Regions from separate parts of the Colwellia aquaemaris genome, predicted to be linked through region 2. Evidence: predicted binding sites of a transcription regulator. Region 2 holds the regulator's gene; the other holds the start of a gene.

Region 1 (6,070 bases), on a different contig from region 2:
GCAAAACCAACAGCAATGCGTTCTCGTTTGCACCAAGTATCTTCTTGAAACTCTTCGCATATCTCGACGTGTTTGTCGCACAATTCAGCAAAATTTGGCCCTTGTTCACATGCTATTAACGTGAATAAAGGTAAAATAGACACTAATTTATAAAATTTCATCTTTTTCTCAATTTATCCCTGAAAAACTTTTGTAACTGGTGGCGAAATATTTCATGTTCGATTACAATGTGCGCCGCATTTAGTTATTAGTAATTATATCCTTTAATTAATAATAACCCATCGTTCAATTGACTGAAATAAAAGGTTTACGCAATGACTTCTCATCTTGAGGAACAATATCAAACTAGCTGGCAAGAACGTCAAACATTCGCTGAAAACATGCAGCCGATCATCGGGCAGTTATTTAGAAATAACGGTATCGAAATTTCTGTATATGGTCGTCCTTTAGTAAATGCGTCTGCTATCGACATTATTAAAGCACATAAATCAGTAGCTTTACACGAAGAAAATAAATTACGTTTACGTGAGAGTTTCCCATTCGTTCAAGCGTTAGCTAACATGTCACTTGCGCCAGCGCGAATTGATGTAGGTAAACTAGCTTACCGTTACTTATTTAAAGGCGAAGCAAACGGCCTTTCAATTGAACAATTTTTAGAAAAAGAATTAAACAGCATCTCAAAAGATACTGACGCACAAGAAGCGAAAGACGTAGTACTTTACGGTTTTGGTCGTATTGGTCGTTTGTTAGCTCGTTTACTTATCGAGCGTGCTGGCCCTAGTTCAAAATTAAACTTACGTGCTATTGTTATTCGTCCAGGTAAAGCGGGTGACTTAGCTAAACGTGCTAGCTTACTTCGTCGTGATTCAGTACACGGTGCATTCAATGGTAGCATCACTATTGATGAAGAAAACAACGTAATTAAAGCTAACGGTGCTTTCATTCAGGTGATTTACGCAAAATCTCCATCAGATATCGATTACACAGCCTACGGCATTAACAACGCTTTAGTTGTTGATAACACAGGTATCTGGAGTGACGAAGAAGGTTTAGGCCAACATTTACAGTCTACAGGTGTTTCAAAAGTACTATTAACTGCACCAGCAAAAGGCGATATTAAAAACATCGTTTATGGCGTAAACGAAGATATGATTTTAGCAGAAGATAAAATCGTGTCTGCTGCAAGCTGTACAACAAATGCTATTACTCCGGTATTAAAGGCATTAAACGATGAGTTTGGTATTCGTAACGGCCATGTTGAAACCGTGCACTCTTACACTAACGATCAAAACCTAATTGATAACTATCACCCAGCGCCTCGTCGTGGTCGTAGTGCTCCTTTAAATATGGTAATTAGTACTACCGGTGCAGCTAAAGCTGTTGCTAAAGCATTACCTGAGCTAAAAGGGCTGTTAACAGGTAACGCAATTCGTGTTCCTACGCCAAACGTTTCAATGGCGATCATGAACTTGAACTTGAAAAAAGCGACTGACAAAGACGCGCTAAATGATTACTTACGTAACATTTCTTTGAACTCTAAACTTCAAAACCAAGTTGATTACACTGCATCAACTGAAATTGTATCAACTGACCTAGTTGGTTCACGTTACGCAGGTGTTGTTGACTCACAAGCAACAATTGTTGACGGCGACCGCGCTGTACTTTACGTATGGTACGATAACGAGTTTGGTTATAGCTGCCAGGTTGTACGTGTAATGCTAGAAATGGCAGGTATTCAGGTACCAACTTTACCACTACAATAAGCAGTAATTATTTCGTTGCAATTTCGCAACGAAACTTAGCTAATGAAAGCGTTTATCAATAAGGTAAACGCTTTTTTATTTTCTAAATATTTTCACAATGGTTAAGTTATTTTGTTAGTTGTCGATACAAATCGTGAACACTAAAATAGCAGTACGTAGCGATGAAAATTTTGAAAAAGGTGAACCATGTCGATAGAAGTGAGTAGCAGTAATGCTGTAGCCCTGACCACTGAAACATTGTTAGAAGCAAAAACCGCAAATTTAGCCAAATCTCAAGCTGAGCTTGAAGGGCAAATGGCATTAAATTTAATTGCATCAGCAGCGGTTGATAATGTCAGCGTTCCCGCCATTGGTAACAGCGGCCATAACGTTAGTATTAAAGTATAAGTTAGCTAATGTGCTTGAAGTGAAACTAAATACACCTTGCTGGTTTTGGCAGGCCAGCATACTTAGTTGCTTGTTTTGCCGGACCTTCTTTAAATAAACGATATAAATAGCGACTACTGGCTTTTTCTTCGCCAAACTCTGCTTTCATGGCTTTTGTTAACGCTCTAATTGCAGGTGAGGTGTTATATGTTAAGTAAAACTCTCGAACGAAACGAATAACTTCCCAATGAGCTTCACTAAGTTCAATTTCATCTGCTTGTGCGAGCAAAACGGCAACATCTTCATTCCATTGTGTGAAATCGAGTAAATAGCCTTGTTTGTCGGTTGCTAACATTTCGTTGTTATATTGTATTGTCATGACCATGTAATTGAATTGCTGTGTTGAAAAACAAGTTCGAGCATTTCTGCCATTGCCAGTGTAATAAATGAATTACTGTCAATGTTTTGTGCCCGTGCGCTTGCATGTGCTTCTATAATATAAACCTTAAAATCCGGTTGTTTAGTTAGAAACTCGCGCAATAGCGGATGATTTAAATTATAACAACCATCATCCATGAGCAAAATGCTATCGGTTGAAAATGTCATATCGAGACATTGCTTTAGCGAGTTACTGGTAAAGCCAGAGCTTCTTATTATGTGTAACATTGTCATGCTTAAAACCTATATATCACATTATGATCGTGTACACATTGACTAAATTCTTCACGTGATAACACAGTTACATTGTCGATATGAAAATTAGCTCTTAAATTGCGTTCCGCTAAAGATTGTTGGCAAACATAAATATTTTCAATGTCGTAAAATTCAAGTGCGGAAAACGTTTTCAAATAATCTTTTACATTGATAGCAGACGGATTTTGATCCCCGATCACCTGAAATACTCCGTCAGCCATAAAAAAAAGTGACACGGCTTGTTCATAAGAGCCAAATATAAGTGCTGCATCTAACGACTCTTTTCCCACCGCAGAAGAAAAGGGCGCTTGTGTGTTTATTATCGCGATAGTTTTTTCAGACATTATAATTGCACCACGCGCTGAGCTTTACAGGTAAGTTCAACCAGTTCACCTAAGCCAGAAACAATAAATAAGCTATCAATATTTGATAATTCATCGCTGTTTTGTTCATCAGTTAAGCCACGCTTTTCTGCGGCACTAATGCATAAATGTAAAGGAACATTATGCTGTAACTGAAACTGTTGCCATTGTTTAAGGGGTTGAAACTCATCACTTGGGATTGCTAAATGCTTAGCCGCATTTAATACACCATCTTGGTAAAAAAATACCCCGATAACTTTTATACCATTGTCGACGGCACTTTTGACCAAATCAATGGCAGTAGCTGTAAGGTTACTATTTGGCGGTGTTGTAACAACAATAGCTAAGGTTTTTTGCATCTTTAGCGTTTACCTTCATGTTTACTTAAAATTAGCTAATAAAAAAGCCTCAATATTGAGGCTTTATATTTTATACGCGCAGTATAAACAATTATTAATCACATTTTAATGATTATTCATTGTTATTTAGTCATCGCCGCCCATAACACCTAGTAGGCTTAATAAATGAACGAAAATATTGTAAATGTTCAAGTATAAAGAAACTGTAGCGCGGATGTAGTTAGTTTCACCACCGTGGATAATGCGACTAGTATCAAATAAGATCAAACCAGACATGATCATGATGATAGCAGCACTAATGGCTAAAGATAACGCTGGAATTTGGAAAAAGAAGTTAGCGATCATCGCAATTACAGCAACAATTAAACCAACCATTAAAAAACCACCCATAAATGAGAAGTCTTTTTTACTGGTTAAGGCATAACCTGATAAAGCAAAGAAAATTAACGCCGTACCGCCTAATGCTTGCATAATTAGCGAACCGCCATTTGGCATAGCTGCATAGTAGTTCAGCATTGGGCCTAAAGATGCACCCATTAAACCGGTGAAAGCAAAAATCCAAAAAATACCACTGGCTTTATCGGCATTTTTATTAACAACAAATAATAAACCGAATGAAACTAGGGTCATTACTAAGGCTGCCATATGAGACAAGCCCATCGCCATAGAAATACCAGCCGTTACGGCACTAAACGCCAAAGTCATTGAAAGTAACATATAAGTATTTTTCAATACTTTGTTAATTTCAATTGCTGAGCTTCTACTAGCATTTAAACTAATATTTGATTGCATAAAATTTCCTCTAAGTATGCTAATTATATTTTTTAGATGTGGGCAAATGTGAAAAGTTCAAGGTTAAAGCAAACATCCAACATTTGTTTACCACTTATTAGTGATAATTAATCATAAACCACAATGACATATTATGGCACGCAATTTTTTTAATTACTATCTTTAACCTTGTTGAAATTCATCGATAATTTGTGAGCGTTTGTAACAATCATAACTATGATCATTTACCATACCGCAGGCTTGCATATGAGCATAACAAATTGTAGAACCTACAAATTTAAAGCCTCGCTTTTTTAAATCTTTACTCCAAGCATCAGACTCTTTTGATGTAGCAGGGTAGTCAGCAAGGGTTTTCCAATTATTAACGATGGTTTTGTTATTGACAAAACCCCACATATAACGACTAAAGCTTCCAAACTCTTTTTGTATCTCTATAAATAGCTTTGCGTTATTTATTGCAGCACTAATTTTCCCACGATGTCGAATAATTCCAGTATCTTGTAACAGGACTTCAATTTTTTCTTCAGTAAATTGAGCAACCTTTTCGACATCAAAATTTTCAAATGCTTGTCTATAACCTTCACGCCTTTTCAAAATGGTATACCAACTAAGGCCAGCTTGTGCAGATTCTAAAGTTAAATACTCAAATAGTTTTTGGTCATCATAAACAGGTACCCCCCATTCTTCGTCATGATAGGCAACATAATCGGCTTTGGTAGTGTCGAGCCATGGGCAACGACAGCGCTTTTCTTCACTCACAAACATTCCTTTTTAAATTCAAGCAACTGAAATTGTCTAAATAAATGACAAATTGTTGTTTTTTTTAGCAAACAAACTTTTTTATAGAATAAATGCTTTACAAGAGAATATCGAGCCTTTAATATTCGCCTCGTTCTGAAGCAGCAATGCTTTAAACATTCAGGTGAGATGGCTGAGTGGTCGAAAGCACCGGTCTTGAAAACCGGCAAGGGTTTGTAGCCCTTCTAGAGTTCAAATCTCTATCTCACCGCCATATTAAGAAAAGCCCGTTACGAAAGTGACGGGTTTTTTGCTATTTGAAATACAAAAAAATTTAAATTTGTAATACATGAGCTATTGGTTGAGTTCAAACGCGTATCTCATCACCATATTAAGAAAAGTGACATAACGAAGGTTATGTCACTTATTGCATTTGGCGACTAATGTATTAAATGTGACATAAAGCGCAGTATCCCCTTAAACATTTAATTGCTATTTCACTTTTCTAAAATTGAATAAATAAAGTAACTTAAGTACACAAAGCGACTCTTAATTAGCGATGTTGCTGTTATACGACAAGAAACCCCAAAATTAATAACCCATTTTTAACAATAAGTTTATTAATTATTATCGAATATCTTTTGTAAAAATTCTTTTCATGGCCAATTTCTCCAAAATTCTCACTTTCTGACAGAAAGTGAGAATTAGTCCTGCTTTCTGCATTTACAGAGATATTTTTCAAATTATAAGCTTTTGATATTATTACTAACTAATGTATATTATGGAGAATAAATTTATATTAGTTAGAGGGAACTTTTCTGCTGAAAGTGAGAATTTTTCCTACTAATAAGCTGTTATATGCTTTAAAGAATTACGTATTAGAGCAAGAGATTTTTTACTTAGTGTTTTTCGCTAAAAGTGTTTAGTGTATGCACTAATAAACTTTGTTATTTATACCTTTTTCAAAGGTAACAAAGTTATTAATTTAGTTCAGCCA
Region 2 (6,070 bases):
GCAGGTGCTTTCGGCGCTTGTCCTTTACCATGTAATTCATCTAATAAAGATTCAAATTCATCGTCATTGATTTCATCAGAAGAACTCGACGCTGCCGCACTATTACTCGTTGTTGCCACCGCCGGTGAAAATGCTCCTTGACCATGCAATTCATCTAATAAGGATTCAAATTCATCATCAGAGATATCGTCACTGCCCGCGGTACTTACTGTTGCGGCTGGAACTTCTGGCACGGCATTAACGCTTGGTGCACCACCGCCATGTAATTCATCTAAAAGACGTTCAAATTCGTCTTCTGTCATTTCATCATTTGAACTTGATGTTTGCTCTTCTTGCACGGGCTCAAGCTCAGCAACAGGTACCACAACATCTTCAACAACGGCTGCTGGCTCGTTACCTTCTGGTTCTGATAATCGATGCAATTCAGCTAATAATTCTGGATCGGCAGTTGAAAGCGGCTCTTGGTTTTGTACTTGCGCAAACATTTCGTTAATAGTGTCTAACGCTTGTAAGATAACGTCCATCAATTCAGATGTAACAGCACGCTGGTTGTTTCTTAAGGTATCAAAAACATTTTCAGCACCATGACAAGCATCAACTAACTCAGTTAAGGATAAGAATCCAGCTCCGCCTTTAACGGTATGAAAGCCCCTAAAAATTGCATTTAGTAAATCGGCATTATCAGGATCATTTTCAAGTTCGACCAATTGCTCCGACAAGCTCTCAAGTATTTCTCCAGCTTCGATTAAAAAATCCTGAAGAATTTCTTCATCTTGTTCAAATGACATTCAGTAACTCCTATTAAAAACCTAAACTTGATAATAAGTCATCAACGTCATCCTGATCCGAGACAACATCAGTGCGATTTTCCGTATTAACAATGGGGCCTTCGACTAAGTTATCACCTACCGAAGGTAGAGGCTTGTCTTTCGCAGCATCAGAAGACATGCCAAACGCAGTCAGCATATTAATCAAGCTTTCTTCAACTTCGTGAACTAAGTCAATAACTTTTCGAATCACTTGGCCAGTTAAATCTTGGAAATCTTGTGCCATAAGTACATCAGTCATTAAACTGTGCATGCGGCTCGTTTCTTTTTCTGTGGTTTTAAGCAAAACATCAATATCGCGACACAATGCTTTAAACTCACCGATATCAAGCTCATTGTGCATCAATTTCTGCCACAATGGATTCACGGTACTAATTTGCTGCTGAATATTATCAACAACGGGGAAAATAGACTCGACTGCGTCCATTGTTTTGTTTGCAGCTTCTTCAGTACGACTAATAACAAAGTTTAGTCGCTCTTTAGCATCAGGAATGTCTGCGGTAGCTAAATCATTCAAGCGAGTATCCACTTGAAAGTTATTTAAAGAGTCATGTAATTGACGCGTTAATTTGCCGATTTCAGCAAATAACTCAGAATTAATTGGATTCTGAATTTCTGCAATCAATTCATTTGCTTTATCTTGTTGGTCAGTTTCAAGATATTCAACCAATAATTTAGCTTGTTCCAAAGAAACATGGACACCGGTATTTGTAGTCATGTGAAGTCCTTGCGTGGCAAAAATTATCGATTAACCAAGACGTTCAAAAATTTTATCTAGCTTGGTATTCAAGGTCGCAGCAGTAAATGGCTTAACAATATAACCATTAACACCGGCTTGTGCAGCCATGACAATTTGCTCTTTTTTCGCTTCCGCAGTAACCATTAATACTGGAATATGAGACAATTTAGCATCTGCTCTAATTGCTTTAAGTAAATCAATCCCTTGCATACCTGGCATATTCCAATCAGTGACAACAAAGTCATAGTCACCTTCCTTTAACATTGGTAATGCCGTACTACCATCATCAGCTTCTGAAATATTGGTAAAGCCAATGTCGCGTAACAAATTTTTGATTATACGTCTCATTGTTGAAAAATCGTCAACAACAAGTACTTTCATATTTTTATCCAAGGCACCCTCCGGTGAGAACATTTAAAATTCTAACAATAACTCTATTCTACTTAACTTTGCCATGATTGCATACGTGCTTTTAAACGATGCATCGCCTGGCTATGTATTTGGCTCACTCTTGATTCACTTACATCAAGCACTTGCCCTATTTCCCTAAGATTTAACTCTTCATCGTAATACAGAGACAGTACTAAAGCTTCCCGCTCGGGTAAAGTAGAAATGCATTCAGCTAAAGACTTTTTAAAAACACTCTGTTCAATGCTAGCATAGGGGTCATCTTGCTGGTGGCTTTCTGCCAACTCAATGGTGTCCCCATTAACTCCTAAATCGTCAATGCCTAATATTTTACCTGAACTAACTTCATTAAGCATATGATGGTAGTCATTTAATGAAATTTCAAGTTTTTCAGCAACTTCAGCATCCGAAACATCTCGACCATATGCTGCCTCTAGGCTTTTAATGGCCTCGCTGATCATTCGACTATTCTTATGTACCGAACGTGGAACCCAGTCACCACGGCGAATTTCATCAAGCATGGCACCTCGAATACGGATGCCGGCAAAGGTTTCAAAGCTTGCACCTTTGCTATTATCAAAATTATTTGCAGCTTCTAATAAGCCAATCATGCCCGATTGAATAAGATCATCAACGATAACGCTGGCAGGTAAGCGTGCGAGTAAATGGTAAGCAATACGCTTAACCAACACGGTATGCTGTTCTAATAAAGCAGATTTATCAACACTGTAAGCATGTACTTTAACCACTCTAACTCGCTCGCTTGTTGGTTAGTGTTCTAACAATTGCTCAATAAAGAACTCTAAGTGACCCGAAGGTTGTTGGGGAATTGGCCAGCTCATTAAGTTTTTAGCAAGCGCTTTAAAGCCCATAGAGGCTGGTGATTCAGGAAATGCTTCAACGATAGCTTGTTGTTTCCTAACTGATTTACGAATATTTTCATCAAATGGAATGACTGCAACCAGCTCTAGTGCTACGTCTAAGAACCTGTCGGTTACCTTCGAAAGTTTTGCAAATAATTGCTGCCCTTCTTTCGAACTACGTACCATATTTGCTACGACTTTAAATTTAAAAATGCCGTGATCTCGGCTAAGTAATTTCATCAAAGCATAGCAATCGGTAATTGAAGTTGGTTCATCACAAACCACTAATAAAACGTCTTGAGATGCGCGGCAAAAGCTTAACACCATGTCAGAAATACCAGCGGCCGTATCAACAATTAAAATATCGAATTTAGTGTGCATGTCACTAAAGGCGCGAATTAGGCCTGCATGCTCAGATGGCGTTAAATCAACCATTGATTGTGTGCCTGATGTAGCAGGAATGATATTTATGCCACCTGGGCCTTCAATAATAATATCATCCAATTCGCACTCACCAGATAACACATGAGATAAATTGCGTTGTACGCGTAAGCCTAGCATGACATCAACATTGGCTAGACCTAAATCGGCATCGAGTACTAGTACTCGCTTACCTAACTTTGCTAAAGAAATAGAAGTGTTGAGTGAGACATTAGTTTTACCAACTCCACCTTTACCACCAGAAACGGCTATGACTTTTATTTGTTGAGAATCCTGCATTTTTCGTAAGCCACTCGCTTGATCTATCATCTATGTAACTTCTCTTATAACGTGACTGCCTATATCAAGACAGCTATACAGCGACCGCAGCTGCGGTTGTTCGCCATGAAACTGCTGGCGACTGAGACTTTATCGCCATTCTATCTGCAAGCGTAACTAATTTCTCAGCATTTGCAACCTTAATATCTTCAGGAACTCTTTGCCCGTCAGTAAGATAGCCTATTGCTAAACCATTTTGCAGCGATGTGCTGATAATTTCGCCAACACTTAAGCTTTCATCTAACTTAGTATAAATACATCCCGCTAGTGGAATACGTTTAAAACGCTCAACATTTTCTTGCATTACACGCGGTTGAGTATTTGCAGATAATACTAAGTAATTACGGATTCTAACACGAGCATTAGCGATTAAGGTAGTTAAATGCTCGTTCAATCGCATATCTCTTTGCCCCATTCCAGCAGTATCGATCAAGATCAATTTCTTTTGCGAAAATTGTTGCAATAAACTGTCAAGTTCATTGCCATCTTTAGCAAGTTTAACCTGACAACCAATAATTCGGCCATAAGTCGCTAATTGCTCAAATCCAGCAATCCGATAACTGTCTGTTGATATTAAAACCACTTGCTCTGCACCGTGAACTTGTGCAAAACGAGCAGCAAGTTTAGCGATCGTCGTGGTTTTGCCGACACCTGTAGGCCCAACTAAAGATACAACACCGCCACGTTGAATAATATCGTTATTTGTCGTATTCAACTGTTGAGAAATTACCTGCTTTGCTCGTTGCCATGCATCATCTTCATGGGTATTTGCTGGAATATAACCAGCAACTTGATCAGCAATTTGTTCTGTTAGCCCCATCGCCATTAGACGGTTTACCAACACCGCGCGCATCGGGTCTTTTTGTGCCATATCTTGCCACATCAAGCCTGACATTTGGTGCTCAAGTAACTTGCGAATTGAAGACATTTCTTTTTGCATGTTCTCAAATTCAATACTACTTACTTGTGGCTGCACTTGAGCGGGAGTTTCAACACTATGCTTAAAATCATCTGCTGTAGGCACGTTAAAAGCTTGCGGCTTTTTAACGGTATTATTAATTGCCGCCGAGGAGTTTAGCGTAGCGTTGTCAGTAACGTTAGACTGCTCTAAACGATTAGTGAAATCTTTAAATTGTTGCTCAATATCGTCAGGAGCTGCATCACGAGTTTGCTGAATGGTTGGGTTGTTATTTACCGAAGAGTTAGCAATTTGACTATCAAAAGCACGGGTTGCAGGAGCTTTGTCATAGCCATTTTGCTGAACTTGTCGATTTAACAAAGCTGCTAAACTGTCTGCTGGAGCTTCTTCATTTTGCGTTGTTGATTGTGCAGTGCTAGTAAATGCCACCGTATCTTCAGCAATATCAATACGGGCAGAAGGTTGCCTAGTAACATCTGAATTTGAATTTTGCTCTACTTTCTCAGGCCCTGCATTATTAACACTTTGGTTGTAATCAACCGCCGCCATTAATTCGACACCTTCAGCAATTTTCTTATTTGACATAATAACAGCATCTGCGCCTAGCTCTTCTTTAATTTGAGCTAATGCAGTTCTCATATCTTTTGCTACATAACGTCTAATTTTCACTGCCAACCCCTTAGCATTCACTACAACTTACTTTGAATTATTTTTACTGGCCGATCGCGCTAACAATTTTAATTTGCTTATCATCTGGAATTTCTTGGTATGAAATTACCCGCAAACCTGGAATAGTGTATTTAACAAACTTAGCTAATACTGAGCGTAAAATACCTGACGTTAATAATATTGGAGTATCGCCAGCCATTTCTTGCTGCTGAGCACCGTCTGTCAAGGATTTCTGTAACCGCTCTGCTAAACCTGGTTCGATACCTGCGCCATCGTCTCCAGCCATTTGCATAGACTGGTGCAACATCTGTTCCAACTCTGGCGACAAAGTTATGACAGGTACTTCTGCTGCTGGGCCAACAAGCTCTTGTACAATGAACTTACGTAAGGTAATTCTTACCGCCGCAGTTAATACTTCTGGGTCTTGGCTCTTAGGTCCATACTCAACTAAGGTTTGAATGATACTGCGCATATCACGTACTGGCACACCTTCATTCATCAGGTTTTGCAATACTTTTACGATTGTTCCCAAGGAAAGAACATCAGGGATCAAGCCTTCAATTAGTTTAGGGTAACTCTTAGCAAGCATATCAAGAAGGTTTTGCACTTCTTCATGCCCTAATAATTGTGAAGCATTATTGGTTAATATTTGACTTAAATGAGTTGCCAGCACAGTTGCGGCATCAACAACGGTATATCCTAATGACTGTGCATGTTCACGCTGCTCTTGTTTAATCCAAACTGCATCTAAGCCAAAAGCGGGATCTTGGGTGGCTATTCCTTCTAATTTTCCAAAAACTTGCCCAGGGTTAATTGCCAGTTCATGATCGTGACGAATTTCAGCCTCACCTATGGTGACACCCATCAGTGATATTTGATAAGTATT

The links. Region 2 encodes FliA, which starts transcription of late flagellar genes. Its sites were predicted from a motif close to CTAAAGNTNNNNNNNNNNNNGCCGATA; they were not measured.
Region 1: a site for FliA is predicted at 1,864-1,890, ahead of AC27HL_RS18365 (cytoplasmic protein). Genes of this name have one in related genera too.

What each region holds. Positions count from the first base shown of each region.
Region 1 covers NZ_BAAJLV010000010.1:58,446-64,515, forward strand. The annotation lists gene AC27HL_RS18355 (DUF2989 domain-containing protein) at 1-161, opposite strand, end outside; gene AC27HL_RS18360 (glyceraldehyde-3-phosphate dehydrogenase) at 315-1,763, shown strand; gene AC27HL_RS18365 (cytoplasmic protein) at 1,950-2,150, shown strand; gene AC27HL_RS18370 (TusE/DsrC/DsvC family sulfur relay protein) at 2,176-2,514, opposite strand; gene tusB (sulfurtransferase complex subunit TusB) at 2,505-2,801, opposite strand; gene tusC (sulfurtransferase complex subunit TusC) at 2,804-3,166, opposite strand; gene tusD (sulfurtransferase complex subunit TusD) at 3,166-3,543, opposite strand; gene AC27HL_RS18390 (Bax inhibitor-1/YccA family protein) at 3,670-4,335, opposite strand; gene AC27HL_RS18395 (DNA-3-methyladenine glycosylase I) at 4,498-5,094, opposite strand; tRNA gene AC27HL_RS18400 (tRNA-Ser) at 5,257-5,347, shown strand.
Region 2 covers NZ_BAAJLV010000001.1:858,918-864,987, reverse strand. The annotation lists gene AC27HL_RS03845 (chemotaxis protein CheA) at 1-788, opposite strand, end outside; gene AC27HL_RS03840 (protein phosphatase CheZ) at 802-1,545, opposite strand; gene cheY (chemotaxis response regulator CheY) at 1,576-1,959, opposite strand; gene AC27HL_RS03830 (RNA polymerase sigma factor FliA) at 2,010-2,723, opposite strand; gene AC27HL_RS03825 (MinD/ParA family protein) at 2,745-3,587, opposite strand; gene flhF (flagellar biosynthesis GTPase FlhF) at 3,631-5,184, opposite strand; gene flhA (flagellar biosynthesis protein FlhA) at 5,228-6,070, opposite strand, start outside.